Prochlorococcus marinus XMU1408: one gene and its partner. The protein of the gene in region 1 interacts with the protein of each later gene in a pairwise test. Links are inferred from orthologs where the notes say so. Each region holds a gene or a part of one and is shown on either strand. Other genes may lie near its edges. The genes, in order: DNJ73_RS07895 and DNJ73_RS02825.

Evidence for each region.
Region 2: the proteins of DNJ73_RS07895 (region 1) and DNJ73_RS02825 interact in binary tests that used the Escherichia coli proteins (3 or more experiments, as listed by UniProt). The link is inferred for Prochlorococcus marinus XMU1408 from one-to-one orthologs.

Annotation. Positions count from the first base shown.
Region 1 is NZ_QJUE01000005.1:266,190-272,678, forward strand. What follows is about bases 879-3,827. They hold DNJ73_RS07895 (FtsW/RodA/SpoVE family cell cycle protein), read left to right. Parts: upstream 879-1,711; coding sequence 1,712-2,944; downstream 2,945-3,827. Other genes in these bases: DNJ73_RS07890 (ATP synthase subunit I), read right to left, coding at 879-1,295; DNJ73_RS07900 (cytochrome c biogenesis CcdA family protein), read left to right, coding at 2,957-3,703; DNJ73_RS07905 (cytochrome c biogenesis protein ResB), read left to right, coding at 3,708-3,827. Also shown: atpB (F0F1 ATP synthase subunit A), read right to left, coding at 74-799; more of DNJ73_RS07890, read right to left, coding at 876-878; more of DNJ73_RS07905, read left to right, coding at 3,828-4,988; queF (preQ(1) synthase), read right to left, coding at 4,974-5,363; DNJ73_RS07915 (hypothetical protein), read left to right, coding at 5,577-5,804; DNJ73_RS07920 (P-II family nitrogen regulator), read left to right, coding at 5,845-6,183; DNJ73_RS07925 (TlyA family RNA methyltransferase), read right to left, coding at 6,180-6,489.
Region 2 is NZ_QJUE01000002.1:234,272-247,452, reverse strand. The notes cover bases 3,730-6,647. They hold DNJ73_RS02825 (peptidoglycan D,D-transpeptidase FtsI family protein), read right to left. Parts: upstream 6,125-6,647; coding sequence 4,334-6,124; downstream 3,730-4,333. Other genes in these bases: DNJ73_RS02820 (hypothetical protein), read right to left, coding at 6,133-6,597; DNJ73_RS02830 (transaldolase), read right to left, coding at 3,730-4,242. In the rest of the region: cobO (cob(I)yrinic acid a,c-diamide adenosyltransferase), read left to right, coding at 5-697; pyrH (UMP kinase), read left to right, coding at 795-1,508; frr (ribosome recycling factor), read left to right, coding at 1,562-2,110; DNJ73_RS02835 (NAD(P)/FAD-dependent oxidoreductase), read left to right, coding at 2,107-3,249; more of DNJ73_RS02830, read right to left, coding at 3,244-3,729; DNJ73_RS02815 (CPBP family intramembrane glutamic endopeptidase), read right to left, coding at 6,682-8,028; DNJ73_RS02810 (histidine phosphatase family protein), read left to right, coding at 8,139-9,467; DNJ73_RS02805 (dihydroorotase), read left to right, coding at 9,472-10,746; lepB (signal peptidase I), read right to left, coding at 10,721-11,398; DNJ73_RS02795 (Spx/MgsR family RNA polymerase-binding regulatory protein), read right to left, coding at 11,495-11,842; DNJ73_RS02790 (inorganic diphosphatase), read right to left, coding at 11,900-12,424; DNJ73_RS02785 (hypothetical protein), read right to left, coding at 12,366-12,662; DNJ73_RS02780 (resolvase), read right to left, coding at 12,766-13,181. UniProt on the Escherichia coli protein: Essential cell division protein that catalyzes cross-linking of the peptidoglycan cell wall at the division septum. Required for localization of FtsN.

The DNA of each region.
Region 1 (6,489 bases):
TACTGAAAGAATTTCAGGCCTCAAAGCAGGAAATTTGCCATTGAAAAGTTAATTCAGTAGCAAAAAATAATGATTAATGATGCTCTTCAACTGCTTCCCCGATGTAATAAGCAGCAAGAGTTGCAAAAATCAGAGCTTGAATAGCACTAGTAAACAAGCCTAGAAACATAACTGGAACTGGAAGAACAAGAGGTACTAGAAAAACGAGTACCGCTACAACAAGTTCATCTGCCAAAATGTTTCCAAATAAACGGAAAGATAACGAAAGGGGCTTTGTAAAATCCTCCACAATTTTGAATGGGAGCATTATTGGCGTTGGGTGAACGTAATACTCGAAGTAACGCAAACCTTTATTGCTCAACCCCGCATAGAAATATGAGAGAGATACCAGTAGTGCTAAAGCAACAGTTGTATTTATGTCAGCTGTAGGAGCGCCAAGTTCACCACTTGGTAATTCGATCAGCTTCCAGGGAACTAATGCTCCGCCCCAATTGCTCACAAAAATGAACAGAAAGAGGGTTCCGATGAAAGGCATCCAATCTCTATAAACCTTTTCTCCAATTTGAGTTCTTGCAAGATCACGAATGTAATCCCAAAGGAATTCCAAAAGATTCTGTACACCTTTTGGATCACGTTCCATTTTTTTAGTTCCAATGACCACTAAGGCAAGCAAAGCGCCTATTAGAAGCCATGAAGTCATAAAGACTTGGCCGTGAATTCTAAAATTTCCAATTTGCCAATAGAGATGTTGGCCCACCTCTAACTCAGCAAAAGGAAAAACAAATGGCAAAGAACCCATTTATCTGGAAGTTAGGTTAAGAAGAAAATAAAAGCCAAACAAACAAAACTTAAAAATTTGATTTCTAAATAAGCCTCTATGGCATAGCTAGAAACTGAATAATTAACGCTGGTTTATAAAGCAAAAATCCTAATAGTGCCGGAATCAAATCAAGTTGAGGAAATCTAGAAGATGCCAAAACCAAAAGGACCGGGACTAGCAACTGGACTTTACCGACGATTTTTGATGAAGTACCTAATTTTCCAACTCCGCGAGCAAGCAAGCGAAAATAAAAAATTCCTGATAAAGCACCAATAAATAGGCTTGCACTAGCCTGTGTTCCCCAAAAGAAACCTGCTATGCCAACAGAAAAAATGGTCAATAAAAATGCCAGACGAAATACTCGAAATTGAAGTTCAAGAAATTCGTCTGATTTGACTCCGGACGATGAGTCCGACAAGTCAATATCCAGAAGAGGATCACGACTTGAGCAATCTTCAACAATCTCAGATGCCACAAAAATTCCTCATATTGAAGATCCTTAGTGCTAATGAGAAGTGGTTTTGCAAACAAGACACCTAAGCTCTCTGCAAAGGCCCGGGGAATCTATCACGAGACTTGCATCAAAACAAAAAAATTTTTTATTAATAAATTGATTGATTTTCTAATTTGTTAAATAAGAGCAAATTATTTTCATGAGAGTTTTAATCCTAAAATCTATATTAATAAATAATTTCTCTAACATTTGATTGTATTATTATCAAATTAATTTTTTTCTAGATCTTTTTTATCTGTCACTAAAAACTAACAATTACATTTCATCATGAAAAAATCATAATCTTTCTTCAATTCCATATGAAAGTTACTTAATTCCATTCAAATACTTGGCAAATTGAGATTAAGCGGCTCAATGGTATATAAGCAAAAGATCCTTTGATTAATATTTCTAATAAAAAACTTCAATTTGAACGCAAACAAAAAACCATCCATGAATCAAAAAATTTTCTGGGTAATTTAGTAAATAAAAAGATACTCCCATTGCCTTGGCAGTTTTGGCCAAAGGAAGGACGTTTAATTATGGGATTAATCTTCTTTTGGAGCTTGGCAGGGATTCTCATACTTGGATCAGCTAGTTGGTGGGTAGCCAATAGAGAAATGGGTGATGGTGCCTACTACATAAAAAGACAGATAATTTGGCTAGCTGCTAGTTGGAGCATTTTCTACCTAGCCATCAATATCAATCTAAAAAGATGGCTTAAGCTATCTGGTCCATGCCTTTTAATAGGCATGGTTCTTATTGCTGCAACAAGCTTTTTTGGTAGCACAGTTAATGGTTCTACGCGATGGTTAATTTTAGGGCCACTGCAAGTCCAACCATCAGAATTAATCAAACCATTTATCATTCTCCAAAGTGCAAAACTTTTTGGGCAATGGGAGAGAATAAATTCAGATAAAAAACTTTTTTGGTTAACTATTTTTGGATCTATTATTCTATTAATTATAAAGCAGCCAAATTTAAGCACCGCTGCCTTAACGGGAATAATGCTTTGGATGATAGCCTTAGCAGCTGGCATTAATTTTCGCTACCTTTTCAACACCGCTTTATCAGGATTAGTTATAGGTTCAATAAGTATTCTTTCTAACGAATATCAAAAAATCCGTGTGATGTCATTTCTGAATCCATGGAAAGACCCACAAGGAAGTGGCTATCAGTTAGTTCAGAGCCTTTATGCTATAGGTTCTGGTGGTTTATTTGGAGAAGGTTATGGTCTTTCTGTGCAAAAATTACAATATCTACCTATACAAAGTACTGATTTTATATTTGCTGTTTTTGCTGAAGAATTTGGATTCTTTGGATCCACTCTACTTTTATCATTTCTTCTTGTAGTTGCTTATTTAAGCCTTAAAATATCTCTAAGTTGTAGAAATAATTATTCCAAATTAATTGCAATGGGATCAGGTACTATTCTTGTCGGCCAATCAATTATGCACATAGCTGTTTCTTCAGGTGCAATGCCTACAACTGGTCTACCTTTGCCTTTAATTAGTTATGGAGGGAACTCATTAATTTCAAGCTTACTCATAGCTGCCTTGTTGGTAAGATCATCTATTGAATCAACAGACTTAATAGTTAAAGATCACTCAAAAAGACTTTTAAATAGATAATCTGGTAGAAGAATGAAGGTGGTAAATCTTTTTTTGAATATTTCTTCCATAAGTTTAATTTTTTCTGATTTGACTCGTCATGGCGAGCAATTAATTAATAATGGGCTAGATCATCCAAGTCCTTTAACGCTTTTAATAGTTTTCATAGGAGGTCTTTTGACCAGTTTGGGACCTTGTTCATTGTCACTTTTACCTATAACAGTTGCATATTTAGCTGGATTTAAAAACGACCAAAACGCTCTTCAAAGAACCATTAGTTTCTGCAGCGGGATAGTTATATCACTAGTCATATTAGGTGTTTTAAGCAGTTTTTTAGGGAAAATTTATGGTCAATTGCCAAGCTTATTTTCAATTTTTATTAGTTTACTAGCAATAGCCATGGGTCTTAATCTTCTTGGGATTTATAAATTTTCACTGCCATCAGGTCCTGACCCTGAAATTTGGAAAAATCAAGTTCCCTCTTCATTTGCGCCACTTTTCGCAGGTTTAGCTTTTGGATTCGCTTCCTCACCTTGCACGACTCCAGTTTTGGCAGTCCTTCTCGCTTGGGTTGGAAAGCAAGGAAACCCTATTAGTGGCACTATTTTTCTTGGAAGCTTTGCAATTGGGCAAATTGTTCCTTTATTTGTTGCAGGTACTTTTGCAGCAAGTATTCCAAAATTATTATCATTACGACCTATTGGGAAATGGATTCCTCCAATTAGTGGAGTCGTTTTATTAACTGTTGGTCTTTTAAGCCTTCTTTCTATTTGGATATAAAAAGATGAAAAAGATTAGCCAAATTTTAAATTGGCTTTCTAGTTTAAAAGTTGCAATATTAATATTGTTGTTAATAGCAATTTCTTGTGCGGCTGGGACTCTAATTCCACAACAAGAATCAGATCAATTCTACTATGATATTTATAATAAAAATCCGCTTATTGGGATAATCAATGGAAATATATTACTACTATTTGAATTCAATCATATCTATACAAGTTTTTGGTTCTTATTGCTACTCAGTTGGCTAGGTATTGCACTTGCAGTTTGTAGCTTTAGGCGTCAATTACCAATACTTAAGTCAGCATTAAAATGGATTGATTATAAATATCCTCGTCAAATAGAAAAACTATCTATTGCTCAGACTATACAGGCTAGCAACCCATCAGAAGGCCTAGAAAAACTTAGAATTCATTTAAAAAAACAAGGTTGGAATGTTAAAGAATCAGATGGAAGGATAGCTGCTAGACAAGGTGTAATTGGAAGGTTAGGCCCTATATTAATTCACCTCGGTATGATCCTATTAATGTTAGGTGCAACCTATGGATCATTAAACGGACAAACAATAGAAAAATTCCTAGCCCCTGGTAGATCAATTAATTTATTAGACAGGAATGAAGAACAAGAATTAACTATTGAATTGCAAAAATTTCAAATTGATAGAGACCCTCAAGGAAGAGCTGAGCAATATAGATCGAAAGTAAAAATCATTGAACCTAATGGTAAAAAAGAAGAAAAAGAAATAAGTGTTAATTACCCTTTAAGATACAAAGGATTAACATTATACCAAGCTGACTGGTCATTAGCAGCAATAACTCTTCAATTTAAAAATAGTCCAAAATTACAAATTCCCATAAAATCTATACCTGAACTAGGTGAGCAAGTATGGGGAACGATAATACCTATTAAGAAGGATGGGAAAGATCCTATATTATTAACAGTTAATAGTGAACTTGGACCAGTAACAATTTATGATAATGATGGAAAAAAATTAATGACATTAAGTACTAATAAAGAAGCAGAAGTAAAAGGAACACTAATTAAGATTATCAACATAATTCCAAGCAGTGGACTACTTTTAAAGCGTGATCCTGGAGTCCCTCTGGTATATACTAGCTTTGCCATAATCCTTTTTGGTGGCACACTAAGTATAATCTCAACTAAAAAAATATGGGTATTACATGAAAAAGAAAAATCTATAATTTATATTGGTGGAATAAGCAACAGAAATCTATCAGGTCTTTCAAAAGAATTGCCCAAATTTAGTAATTTATTGAATAATTAGCTCCAAATTATTTCTTTTTCCATGACAAACTCTAATAATAGTATGAACATTCCCCCTAGGATTAAAATCAGCTTCTATTTGAATCCACTTTGGATCTGAAGCCTCAACTAGATCATCTATGATTTGATTTGCTACTTCTTCATGAGATATTTTCTTATCACGAAAGTTATTTAAATAAAGCTTAATTGCTTTTAATTCTATTACCTTCTTATTTGGTTGATATATTAATCTTAGATTTGCAAAATCAGGATAACCAGAGAAAGGACATTTACAAGTAAATTCGGGAAACTCTACTGTAATTTCATAGTCCCTATTTCTATTAGGATTTGGAAAACATATCAGTTTCCCATTCTCTATTTTTCTTTCGCCATACATAAGTTCCTCTTTGATTCCGTCCTCTGGCTTAGGCACAATTTAAAAGCATTTAAATCACAGACTACATAAAAGCTTGTTTAAAAAATTTTTACCTCAATTAATATCTCATAATCAAAAAACAATCAAATCGCATCAAAAGTCTGAATTTGTATCATTCAGCACAAAGTCAATCCTCGCTATACCCCCTAATAGGAATGTACACAAAGGTTTTGCATGGACATCTGTCTTTTTGAGAAAAGAAATGGAACTCAAATAGAGCCAAACAGTATACATGGAATGCTTTGGCTACAGACTCATTTCGAAACCAGTCATTGGGAATCAATTAGTAATAATTTAGTACTAATCCCTACTAAAGATGCACATATGCTTTGCGAAGATGCCATGAATGCAGGCATAAATGTAAATTTCATCCATTCTCTAACTCAAATAGACAAAATCTGATCAAAAACTATCTAATATTTGAGGAGTTACTTAAAGCGATATGAAAAAGATAGAAGCAATAATTCGTCCTTTCAAACTAGAGGATGTAAAAATTGCATTAGTAAATGCAGGAATAGTTGGCATGACTGTTAGCGAAGTAAGAGGATTTGGGAGACAAAAAGGACAAGTCGAGAGATACAGAGGTTCTGAGTTCACGGTTGAATTTCTTCAAAAACTAAAAATTGAAGTTGTAGTTCCTGATGAAAAAACTGAAATTGTTTTAAAGGCCATTGCTGATGCAGCCAAGACTGGGGAAATTGGTGATGGCAAAATTTTCGTTACTCCAATTGATTCCGTTGTTCGAATCAGAACTGGAGATAGAAACGAAACAGCTCTTTAAACTTCCAAAAAATTTATAAATTTCTCTACCTCAATATTTTCTTTAGCTTCTTCATCCATCCAAAGGAGATATTCTTGATTGCCAGCTGGTCCCTTTAGCGGTGAAGCAATTAGTCCTTTTGGATACCATCCATATTTTTTAGATTCATTAACTATTCCCTTAATAGCCTCAGCATGCAAAGAATGATCACGTACAACGCCACCCTTACCAACTTTACTTTTACCAACTTCAAATTGAGGCTTCACTAGTACTACCAATTCAGATCTAGCACTGTGAAGAAGAGCTTTAATACTAGGTAAAACAATT
Region 2 (13,181 bases), on another replicon or contig:
GGATATGAATCAAAAGGTTCCCAGTCAAAATTCAAGACTTAATAACCTAGATAAGAATGCAGAAGAAATAGGAATGGGTGGTAATTTAATACCAGAAATTAGCGAAGAAAAGTATCGTAAAAGAATGGAAAAAAGGAAGGAAGTTCAAACACAAAGATTAAAAGAAAGACAAAAAGAAAAAGGTCTTATAATAATTAATACTGGCCAAGGGAAAGGTAAAACAACAGCAGCTTTGGGTATGGGGATACGAACTCTTGGTCATAACCATAAAGTTGCGATAATTCAATTTATTAAAGGCGGCTGGGAGCCTGGAGAGTCATTGGCATTCAAAAAATTCGGAGGAAATTTAAAGTTTCATGCATATGGAGAAGGGTTCACTTGGGAGACACAAGATAGAAATAAAGATATACGATTAGTTCAATCAAGTTGGATAAAAGCGTTCTCCTATATTAAAGATTCTAGCTATAAACTTGTAATACTTGATGAGATAATTATTGCTATAAAACTTGGATATATAGATGAAGAGGAAATTATAGAAGGTATAAAAATGCGACCTGAGCTTACTCATGTGGTCCTAACTGGAAGAGGCGCTTCAAAAAAATTAATCGATTCAGCTGATCTAGTGACTGAGATGAAATTAATCCATCATCCTTTTAGAGAGCAAGGGGTAAAGGCACAAGAAGGAATTGAGTACTAAATTTGAATCTTGAAAATATTTCCATCTCAAGGGATCCAATACAGATATCAAGACGTTCTCTCAGAACTTGCTACTGTCAATTGGATATTGATTTTTAATGACATACTCTAGAGCACTTATAAAACTCAGTGGTGAAGCTCTTATGGGAGAAAAACCTTATGGGATTGATCCTGAAATTGTTCAATCTATAGCCAAAGATGTTTCAAAAGTAGCAGAAAATGGTACGCAAATAGCGATAGTAGTTGGGGGTGGGAATATTTTCAGAGGGTTAAAAGGATCAGCCGCTGGAATGGATAGAGCTACTGCTGACTATGTAGGAATGCTTGCTACTGTCATGAATGCAATTACACTTCAGGATGGACTAGAAAGAGCAGGGGTACCTACGAGAGTCCAATCTGCTATTGACATGCAACAGATTGCAGAACCTTATATTAGAAGGAGAGCTATCAGACATCTTGAGAAAGGAAGGGTAGTTGTATTTGGAGGTGGATGCGGAAATCCTTTCTTTACTACTGATACAACTGCGGCCCTCAGAGCCGCTGAAATAAACGCTGAGGTTGTCTTCAAAGCAACGAAAGTTGATGGAGTTTATAATCGAGATCCAAAAAAATTCCCTGATGCCGTCAAGTATGAAAATCTCACCTTTCAAGATGTTTTAACTAACGAAATTGAAGTAATGGATAGTACTGCTATTGCTCTTTGCAAAGACAATAAAATACCCATAGTTGTTTTTAATATTTTCCAGCCAGGAAATATCGCTAAGGCTATTTCAGGTGAGCCAATTGGATCAAGAATATCTAATTCAAGTTAACACCATAATTTTGAACCTTTTTAATAATCAATTTCCCCATAACTTAAATCAAAATGTCAAACAAAGAGCTTAAACACACAATGGGTAAATCTGTAGAAGCTGCTCAAAGAAACTTTAATACCATAAGGACTGGAAGGGCTAATACATCATTATTAGACAGAATAACAGTCGAATACTATGGGGCCGAAACACCACTAAAGTCTCTTGCGACCATCTCAACACCTGACTCCCAAACAATTGCAATCCAACCATTCGATTTAGGTTCACTGGCCACAATTGAAAAAGCTATAGCGACAAGTGATCTAGGTTTCACTCCCAATAATGATGGAAAAATAATCCGTATAAATGTTCCACCTCTAACTGAAGAAAGAAGAAAAGAATTTTGTAAACTTGCTTCCAAGTATGCAGAAGAAGGAAAAGTTGCCCTTAGAAATATACGTCGTGATGCAATAGAAAAAGTAAAAAAATCAGAAAAAGACGGTGACCTTTCTGAAGATCAAAGCAGAGATGAACAAGAAACAATTCAAAAAGAGACTGATCACTTTATTAATGATATTGAAAAAAAACTTGCAGAAAAAGAAGCTGAGATATTAAAAGTTTGACAATTATTGATGTTGCCATTATTGGAGGGGGTGCATCTGGATGTACAACAGCATTTCATCTAGCCTATAAAGGTAAAAGCGTATGTATTCTTGAAAAAAACAATTCCTCTGCTGAAAGGACCTGCGGGGGGGGGATGTCTGCTGCAGTACAAAAATGGTTTCCTTTTAACCTTATGTCAATTGTTGAGGAAGTAATAACAAATGTAGAATTTAGTTGGTGCAATACTGACAAGGTTGTTGCTGAGCTCTCTGGCGATTCTCCTTTTTGGATTCTCAAACGAGAAAATCTCGATTCGTTTTTATTAGGTCAAGCACTAAATTCTGGCTGTAATATATTAACTACTTTTATCGTCGTTAAAATAATAAAAAAGAATTCTAATATTTGGCAAATAACAGCTCTTGATGGGAGACAAATAGAGGCCAAGGCAGTTGTTATTGCTGATGGATCCCAATCACAGTGGCCAAAAACTTTTAATTTAGGTCCAAAGAATCTGAAATTTGCTTCCACTTTCTCAGGAAGAATTAAAAGAAAGGGAAAATTAAGAAGTGAAACTGCCAGATTCGAATTTGGTCTCGTAAAAAATGGATTCGCATGGGCCTTTCCATTAAAGGATGAAATAAATATTGGAATAGGAACTTTTCTAGATAGTAAAAATTCAATTCCCATTGATAAAATCCTAAAATCTTTTCTTCCTGATCTAGGACTTGAGCCCTGTGATGTAACTGGTCAAGAGAAAAAATTGAGAATATGGAATGGCCACAATAATTTAAGCGGAGACGGAATTCTTCTTGTTGGTGATGCTGCATCATTATGTGATCCTTTTTTAGCAGAGGGATTAAGACCGGCCTTGATGAGCGGATATGAAGCCGCAAACTGTCTTGTTAATTGGTTAGATGGAGAAATTAATAATTTAGATAATTACACTAATAATATGAAAAAGAACTGGGGCAATTCGATGGCTTGGGGAAAAAGAATTTCTCAAGTTTTTTATCGTTTTCCTAAAGTCGGTTATCAGTTAGGAGTTAAAAGACCCACTGCACCAGAAAGAATTGCTCAAATTCTTTCTGGTGAGATGAGCTACGAAGACATTGCAAAAAGAGTAATTAACAGATTAATCTTTCAAAAGTCAAGGTCATAAAGCAAGGGCAATTCCTTCTTCAATTAACTCAATTCTTTCATTCAATTGATTCTCTAATTTCTCAATTGCTTGACTAAAACCTTTTATTCCTTCGGTAAGTTTTTCGGTCGCCATTTTATCTCCAGCCATCATAAGTTCAAAAGATGTTTGATCTAGATGAATCTTCTCATCAATTACTAAAGGGTTTTGTGCATTTAGCTTAATAGGCAAGTCAGAATAAGTTTCATTAAGTTGCTGAAGCAACTTAGGAGAAATCGTTAGGAGATCACATCCAGCAAGCTCTGTGATTTCTTCAATATTCCTGAAACTTGCCCCCATAACTTCTGTTTTATAACCATTTGACTTAAAGTAATTAAATATTTTAGTAACCGAAATTACACCAGGATCTTCAATTCCTGGATAAAAATCTTTTCCTGTAGCTTTTTTATACCAGTCTAAAATTCTACCAACAAAAGGAGATATTAAAGTCACACCAGCATCAGCACATGCAACAGCTTGATAAAAATTAAACAATAAAGTTAGATTGCAATGAATATTTTCTTTCTCTAATACTTCAGCGGCCTTAATACCTTCCCAAGTAGAAGCTATTTTAATTAAAACACGATCATTAGAAATACCTGCTTGATTATATTTAGCAATTATTTTTCTAGCTTTCAAAATAGTGGCCTCAGTATCAAAACTCAGTCTTGCATCAACTTCTGTTGAGACACGACCAGGAATTAATTTCAAAATCTCTTTCCCAAAGACAACACATAATTCATCCAAAGCTTCTTTAACTACATCGCTATTTGAGGCTTCGGTCCCCAACATTTCTCTAGAATTAGTCAGGGCTTTATCAATCAAATTTTGATAGGCAGGTATCTGTGCGGCCGCCAAAATCAAAGAAGGGTTTGTGGTGGCATCTCTGGGGTGAAATTTTTTAATCGCCTCAAGGTCACCAGTATCAGCAACTACTACAGTCATTGAAGATAACTTCTCAAGAAGGGATTGCATAATTAAAAACGTCTTTCATGAGTAATAGACTAGCTATATTTTTTATGGATTTCACCCTCTATTGAGTTTTCAAGCAAAACTTAGCCATCTCTTAGCTTTTTTTTGCCAAATTCTCAATTCTCCCAGTACTTGGAGGTATTTGTTCAATAACAAGCAAAGTCTCAATGATTTTTTTGGCCACAGGAACTGCTACGGTTGAACCATAAGCAAATGGTTTTTGAGGTTCGTCAACTACCACCAAAACAACAAATCTAGGGTCATCAATAGGAAGACTTGCAACAAAGCTACAAATTTTTGAATCATAGTTTTTACCATCCTGCGATTTTTGCGCCGTACCTGTTTTTCCCCCAATTCGATAACCGGGAACAGTTGCTTCTATACCGCTTCCTTTCTCAACAACTGTTTCCATCCATCCAAGAACCGTCTTAGTGGCTTCTGGTGTTAACACCTGTTTAGATTCTGGAAGGCGAGTAGAAAAGGATTGGTAATCACCTTTCAACCCTTTAGTGATATGAGGAGTAACAAGTTTTCCTCCGTTAGCTATCAATGCGTGTAATTGCGCAAGCTTAAGAGGGGTAATCGAAAAGCCCTGCCCAAATGAAGCAACTGCAGGTTCAATCGGTTGATTGACAAATATCTGCTTAGATTTTATGTGTCCAGCAACTGCACCAGGCAAATCAGTCTCTGGCATCTCGTCGATACCTAGTTGTTTTAATCTTTGCCAATAACTAGTTGGATTTAATTTTCTCATAATCTTTACCATGCCTACATTACTTGAGACTTGTAATACCTCAGCAAAGTTCAATATTCCATTGGGATTACGATCCCAATTAGAGAGTGGCCAACCTCCAACAGTAACTAGACCATCATCATTTATTTCTCCATTTGGGTTTATGACGCCCTCTTCCAATGCGAGTGCTAAGTTGATAGGTTTAAAAGTAGAACCAGGTTCAAATAATTCCTGAACTGACCACTCTTTAAAAAGAGATGGTGAATATTCCCAGTATTTATTAGGATCATAACTTGGAGCAGAAGCTAATGCTAACAATTCTCCACTATCAATATTCATAACTATTACTACACCTTTTTTTGCATTCCACTCCTTTACTTGCTTTGAAATTTCTTTAACGGCTACCTCTTGAAGTCTTACATCTAAAGTTAGTTGCAAATTCAATTGGTCTTCATCAAATACACCACGCTTAATCCCAATAGGCAAAGGTGTTCCATCAGCACCTTTGCTAAGTACACTTGTTTTTTCTAAACGTCTCAGTTTTCTATCTAAACTCAACTCTAATCCAGCCTGAGGTCTTCTATCTAAATCTAAAAAACCAACTACATTTGCAAAAAGTGATCCATGAGGATAAAGTCTTTGTGGATAAGCCTCTAAATCAATACCACTAATTCCAAGTTTCTTAATTTCATTAGCTTTTTCTTGAGTTAACCCATCGGCAAGCTTTACCCCAGAAGAATAATTCCCAAAATCCTTTAAAATATCATCTACGCTTTTAGATAGTGGTAAAGAAAGAAGTTTTGCCACCTCTACTGGCTTACGCACAGTTCCATATGAATCACCTGGAAAATTAAAATATCTAGGATGAGCCCAAAGCTTAAAACGTTTTTCATCTATTGCTACTAGTTTTCCATTTCGATCTAAAATAGATCGACGTGTACCAAGAGGGCTCTTCTTTTCAGTTTGAACTACTCGTGCTTTAGCTTTTAATTCTTCAGACTGCAATAATTGAATCCAACCTACTCTAAAAAAAAGGCCTCCAAGTCCAAGGCACAAGATAAAAAAGACAATTCTAAACCGATAACCAGATAGAGGCGAAAGAGTTTTCACCTTAAATCCCATTCTCTTATCTCTCGAATTAAAATTTGTCATGTGTATTATCAATAACCTGACTTAACAGGAAAGAAAGAAATTCTTTCTAAGAATCTTTTTTTGAATGTCTTTTTAGCTAAAGATTTTGGATTTAGTGGGTTTGGTCTCTCCAAATAAATAAGATCTTCAGCTTTAGTAGGAACTAAATATCTAGACAACTTTTGATTTTTCAATAGGTACCCCTCAAGAATTGAAGTTGATTCCAATATCCTTCGATTCAAGTCTCTAGTTTTCTCAAGCTTGGTATAAGATTTAGTCCAAAGATATTGAGAATGAAGAGCAACAGATGACATTATCGCTACTGTTATAAGTACACCTACCAATGCTCCATCTAGAACAATATGAAGAGCAGTATGAATTGGAAATTTCCTCTGTACATTTTTTGAAGAAAAAAAACTATTTGAAAAAACAATTGGCAACTTCTTTTTTTGAAATTGTCCTACTTTTTTTTCATATAGAGTATGACTAACCAATTCAAAATTCGAAAGTAGTTCAAGTCAAACACCTTGATCAAGCAACTGCAAGACCTGGAATGCTGATATTTTGTTTATTTAATATCAAGCTACCAACATCAAACTAGCAAAAGTTACTCCATTCCATAAAGAATGCATCAGAGCACAAGGGAACAGCCTTCCTGAACTCAATCTCATTAATCCAAGACCAACACCTAAAACAAATAAAGGAGGTAATTCTCCTACACTTAGATGAGCCAAAGCAAAGATCAGAGCACTGAATAAAACTCCGCTAATTTTGCCAACCTTGGATACTAATACAGGAAGAAGAACACCCCTGAAAACCAGCTCCTCAAATACTGGAGCCAAAACAACCGTTGTAATCAACAGAAAGAATAATGGGATAAATTCATCACTACTTAAAACAAGTTCCAACAAAGGGTTGCTACCACCTTGGTCCCCTATAACCTCATTCATTAGCCACCCAACAAGCAAAACCAAAGGCATAATCATTAGCCATCCAGCAAGTGCTTTAAGAATTCCTTCTTTGATAGGTTTGATTTTCCATTGCAACCATCCTCCTTCTGTTTTTGAAGAAACAATGCCCATTAATTGATATCTAATAATTAATAAAGGACCTATAGTCATTGAGCAGTATCCGATAAGTACTCTTAAAGAATCTTTTAGAGGAGAGGATAAATTATTAAATAATAAATCAGTTATTGGTATTACAAGTGCAGGAAAAACAACCTCGCCAATAACTACAAAACCACCGGAAATTAAAAGAACCATATCTATTAGTGATAAAGGAGGAGCGATAATTTCTGGCCATTGAGTATTTTTCTTTCTTAAAAAAACCAAAATATAATTAATCAATAATATTGTCCCTAGAAAAGAAGCAATAAATGGTAATAGCTGAGAAGTTAATAGCCTTAAAGCAACTCTTGAATTATATCTTTTATTAATACATTTTGCCTCAGAGAATCCAAGCCTTAAGCAAGAGGTCTGATAAAGTAAAGGATCTAAATTTATCTCATTAGAATCAGGAAATTCATCTAATTCTTTACCTTTATTTCTATCTAGTAAGTATTTCTTAACAGTCTCAAAGTTTTTATCCTTAAAGTCTTTCTTTAATATTAGTTTTTGCTCACTCTCAGACTCTTCAAGAACAGCTAGCAACAACCTCTGTCTATCATCAATTTGTTCAAAAGAAATATTTTTAAGAGTTTGATAAAGTTTTTTTTGAGGTTCTGAATCTAAAAATATATCTTTAATCGATTCAGGTACTGAGGAAGAAGCTGACACAGCCATTTCAGTTTGCATCAATGAAATCCTTGGTGCTACTGATGGACGATCAAAGCTTTCTTTCAAGCCTTGACGCCAAATAAGAACAGTTAAAAGCAATGAAAATAGAGCTATAGCCCATTTCCAACCAATTTTGGCTTGTCCCATAAGAATCAACTTGTAAAAACTGACATGGAGAAAGACTTCTATCTTTACTAAAAGAACATTAGATTGGCCCCATGGCTAATACCATAATTATCTAGAAGACACTTTATTTAATGACATTGCGTCTAATTTTTGTCCGTCATGGATTGAGTAGTTTTAATAAGGAAGGTCGTATTCAAGGAAGAAACGACCTTTCAACATTGACTAAAGAGGGACAATCGCAAGCAGAAGCAGCCGGAAAAATAATCTCTTCTATTCCAATAGATGCGGTTTACAGCTCTCCTTTACAAAGAGCTTCAGAAACTACAAAAATTATTATCAAACAACATCAAAGTAAACTTCAAGCAACTTACACGAATGATCTTTTAGAAGTTGACCTGGGTCCCTGGAGTGGGTTAACAAAAAATGAACTAAAGAATCTTCACCCTGATAAGTTTGCAATATGGGAAAAAGAACCAAAAGAACTAACTATAAATAGAGAAGACGGTTCTAAATTTCAGCCAATTAAAGAACTTTTAACCCAAGCAGAAAATTTTCTCAAGTCAATATTTAAGTCTTTTTGTGATTCTAATAAAACAATTTTAATTGTTGCCCATAATGCAATTCTTAGATGCTTAATACTCAAATTAATTAATGAGCCGTCAAAAGGATTCAGAAGAATTAAATTAGACAACACCTCGATCTCAATTTGTAATATTGACTTTAATAATTGGGAAGATAGGCAAGTTCAAATTCAATGTCTCAATAATATCGCCCATTTAAAACCTAGTCTTCCAAAAAATAATAGTAAAAAAAGAATTATTTTAGTGAGACATGGTGAAACAAATTGGAATAAGCAAGGGAGGTTCCAAGGACAAATTGACATTCCTTTGAATCAGAATGGAAAAGAACAAGCCAATGCTGCAAGAGAATTTATGAAACATATTTCTATTCAAAAAGCTTTTAGTAGTCCTCTCTCAAGGCCAAGAGAAACAGCAGAGATAATTCTAAAAGAACATCCAGGAATTGAAATCTCTCTAAAAGATAACCTTAAAGAAATTGGTCACGGCAAATGGGAAGGAAAACTAGAGTCTGAGATTAAGTCCGACTGGCCAGATCTTCTTGAAACATGGAAAATCTCTCCTGAAGAAGTCCAAATGCCTGAAGGAGAAAATATAAATCAAGTCTCCACAAGATCCATTACTGGTTGGGTAGAAATATGTAAAGATCTTAAAGACAATGAAACTGCATTGGTTGTTGCTCACGATGCAGTAAACAAAACCATTCTTTGCCATCTCTTGGGTTTAACGCCATCTGAAATTTGGATGATCAAACAAGGAAATGGTGGAATTACAGTTATTGATATCTCCGAGAAAGAAGGGCAACCAGATCAAATAGCTTGCCTAAATGTTACTTCTCACTTAGGGGGGATTATCGACACAACAGCTATTGGAGCGCTTTAATTTAATGAAAAGTAGTTATCTTTTCGAAAATATTCAAACACTTGAAGGATCCAGATCAACTTTAAAGAATCAAACTGTTTTAATAAAAGATGGCGTAATCAAAGCATTTGGTAAAAAAGCTCTTCAAAATGCGGAACTTTTAAATATAAAGCCAAAAAATGCTAAAAATATGCTTCTAGCACCTTGCCTCGTTGACCCTCACTCGTTTTTGGAATCTCCTTTTAAAGGGAAAGCAGAGAATATATATACACTAATCAAAAAAGCAACAGTTGCTGGATATGGCCAATTAGGAATTTTGCCAAGAAGTAATTTATGGAGAGATCAAATTGAATCAATTATTTCTTTAAAAACTATCAATAGCGAGGTTTTAATTCATATATGGGGAGCTTTTAGTCTAGGTGGAAAAGGGATTTCCCTCTCTAAACATTCTGATCTACTACAAAATGGAGCCATTGGCTTAGCTGATGACGATTTCACTCCTCCCATAGAACTTCTTAAGCAAGGGTTTTCACTTGGAGAAATGAAAAAATCGCCTGTACTTTTAGCACCAAGAGATATATCCCTTCAAGCAGAAGGAATGTCTAGGGAAAGCGTAGATACACTAAGAGCAGGCTGGCCTCCTGACCCTATCGAAAGTGAAATTCTTCCTCTTGTCCAATTACTAGAGCTTCACAAGCAATATCCTGATATTGCTCTGCGATTAATGAATATATCAACTTCTGAAGGTGTTTCAAAACTTAAGGATGCTTACTTAAATCCACTAACAACTGTCCAATGGTGGCATCTAGTAACCGACAACTCCTATCTTTCTCCTTTTGACATTGGTTGGAGCGTAACACCCTCATTAGGATCTCCAAAAGATAGAGCATCACTCATAAAAGGATTAGAAGAAAATGTTTTAACAGCAATATCTGTTCACTCCACCCCTACAGATGATTCGGAAACCAAGCAGCCTGCAAATAGAAGAAAAAAAGGTATTAGTGGATACAACTTAGTCCTGCCTTTGCTCTGGGATCAATTAATAAGGAAGTCAGGTTGGGAAGTAGAGAAATTATGGGAAAAACTAAGTTTTGGTCCATCTAAAGTAATGAACCAACCTGAAGAAAAATTAAGTTTAGATAGTAACCGATGGTTATTGTTTGACCCTGAAAAAGAATGGGTCCAATCTAATGAAAAAAATAATTTAACAACCGCTACCAATCAACCGATGAAAGATCATAAGATATGCGGGAAAGTTATAGATTGTGGGCTTATTAATCAAGTTTACCAAAACGACTAATAGGCCAAAAACGCCAGGTTGCCTTGCCAATTATTTCTTTCTCGGGTAAGAATCCTCCCGATGGCCAAAACCGACTATCCCAACTATTAGCTCGATTATCACCCAATACAAATATATGTCCTTGTGGAACAATTGTAGTAATCGGACGACATAGATTAAATTTGTCTTTTTTTGGACAAAAGTATTCAACATATGGTTCATCTATCGATTTATCATTTAAGACAAGAGTTCCATTTTCATTAATCAAGAGACGATCACCTCCTACAGCTATTACACGTTTGATATAAGCATCACAAGCCCTATCTCTCAAAGTAGGTATCCATGAAATCAATGGGAAGGTTATTAAAGAACATTTAAATTCAGACGGAAGTTGTTTTTTCCTATCAGCTATCAATTTCTTATCAAAAGAATACGGTGAGTTAAACACTACTATTTCCCCACGAAAAGGAGCTCTGTTACGCAAAGATATTTTTTCAACAATAAGTCGATCATTCACCTTCAATCCAGGAAGCATTGAGCCAGACGGGATATATCTAGCTTCTGCGACAAAATGACGAATACCAGCATATAAAAGAACAGTTAGAGAAACAGGTCCCCACGTATCAAAGAAAGAACGCCACCATGATTTCTTATTTTGTTTCCTTAAGTTCAAATGATTTGGCTGCACTAGTTTATGAATATTAAATATATAGCTTACTTTATTTCTATAAACTACTTAATTAAGTCAATGCTAGCCCTAATATAAATTTCATAATAATTTTTCAGCCCACTTTTCTTCTTTAAATCCAACTAAAAGGCATTTATTAGACTTATATAAAAAAGGTCTCTTTATTAATCTAGGTTCTATAAAAAGTTTCTCAAAAAATTCTTTATCACTCATTTTCTTAACAACCTCTGAGCCAATTGTCCGATATATCAGCCCACTTGTATTTAAAAGATATTTTCTTCCCCCATATACCTCACTTGCAGAGACAAGCATTGCCTTAGTAGGAGGAATCCCTAAAATATCAATTAATTCGAAGGGAATGTCGTTATTTTCAAGCCATTTAATAGCTCTCCGACAAGTAGAACATGAAGAATAACTAAATAATTTCAAATTTCTGAAAATATTAGAGTAGTAAGTTAATAAAAAAAAATCAAATTAATATAATTATTATTTTCCTTGATCATATTGATGAGCCTTTATGCAGCTTTTCAATAAATCATCAACAGCATCAAAATCTCTCCATCCGTCAATTACAATCACTCTCCCCTCCAAGCTTTTGTAGGTTCTAAAAAACTCAGCCACATCCTCCAATTGGTTCTGAGCTATTTGCTTAATAGTATTTATTTCTCTTTGTCTTGGATCGGCTGTAGGAACACATAAAAGCTTGCCATCATAAGCCCCCGAATCATGCATATCAAGGACTCCAATAGGTCGAGCCTTGATCAAACAACCTGCAAAAGTTGGTTCTTCCATTACAACCATTGCATCAAGCGGCGCCCCATCCTCAGCAAGAGTATTTGGAATAAATCCATAATCAAAAGGATATCTGACTGAAGAGTGCAATACTCTATCAAGAGCCATAATTCCCGCAGAGCTAAAATATTCATATTTGTTTCTACTTCCAGCTGGAATCTCAACAACTAGATTTACTAATCCAGGTGATGGTGATGGGGGAAGATGACTCAAGTCCATTCTGTTTTATGGAAGTCGGTATAATACTTTTTTGTGTATCTGGTCTTTCACTGATAACTGCTAGTAATGGAATGCCTAACATTACAAATACTATTGCTAAACCAATTAAAGAAGTTGAGGTACTATTAAAACTGTAAGGATCTTCATCATCAGAAGAAAGTTGATCAGTTTCTTTATTGAAAAAGGAAGAATCAATCTCTGAAGATTGCTTCTTAATTAAATGAGGTTCCAAATCCATGCAAGGTTTTTAATAGATCAACCGTTAGTAGAATGTGCGTAAATCAATTAAAGAATTTAATTCAGATGATAATTATATAAATATTATCCCACATTCAAGAAAACTAAGCAGCCTTTCTATCAGTATCTTTTAGATGATTTGGAATAGTTTGTTTAATTTCAGAATTCCCTTCTAGTTGATTTCTAATAATCCTTAATTCCTCAAGTATTGCATTTAGAGTATTTTGAGTTTCTGAAGATGGTGAATTAAATATTTCAACAGTTACTTCCTTAATTCTAAGAATATCTTTTGCGAATCGAGCAACTTCATTAGGATGAAAAAGCAATTGATCTTTTTGATCACTTCTAAATTCTGTATTTAATTTTTTGGGATTGAATGGTGGATTAAGATTTCTTGTGTCGGTATTTGTATATCTGTATACAGAAGCTCTGGATCTATTCAACGTTTTTTGAACTTCATCAATTGTTAATAATGAGTCTGCTGAGTTGGCAACTGTATTCAATACTTTATCTATAGACT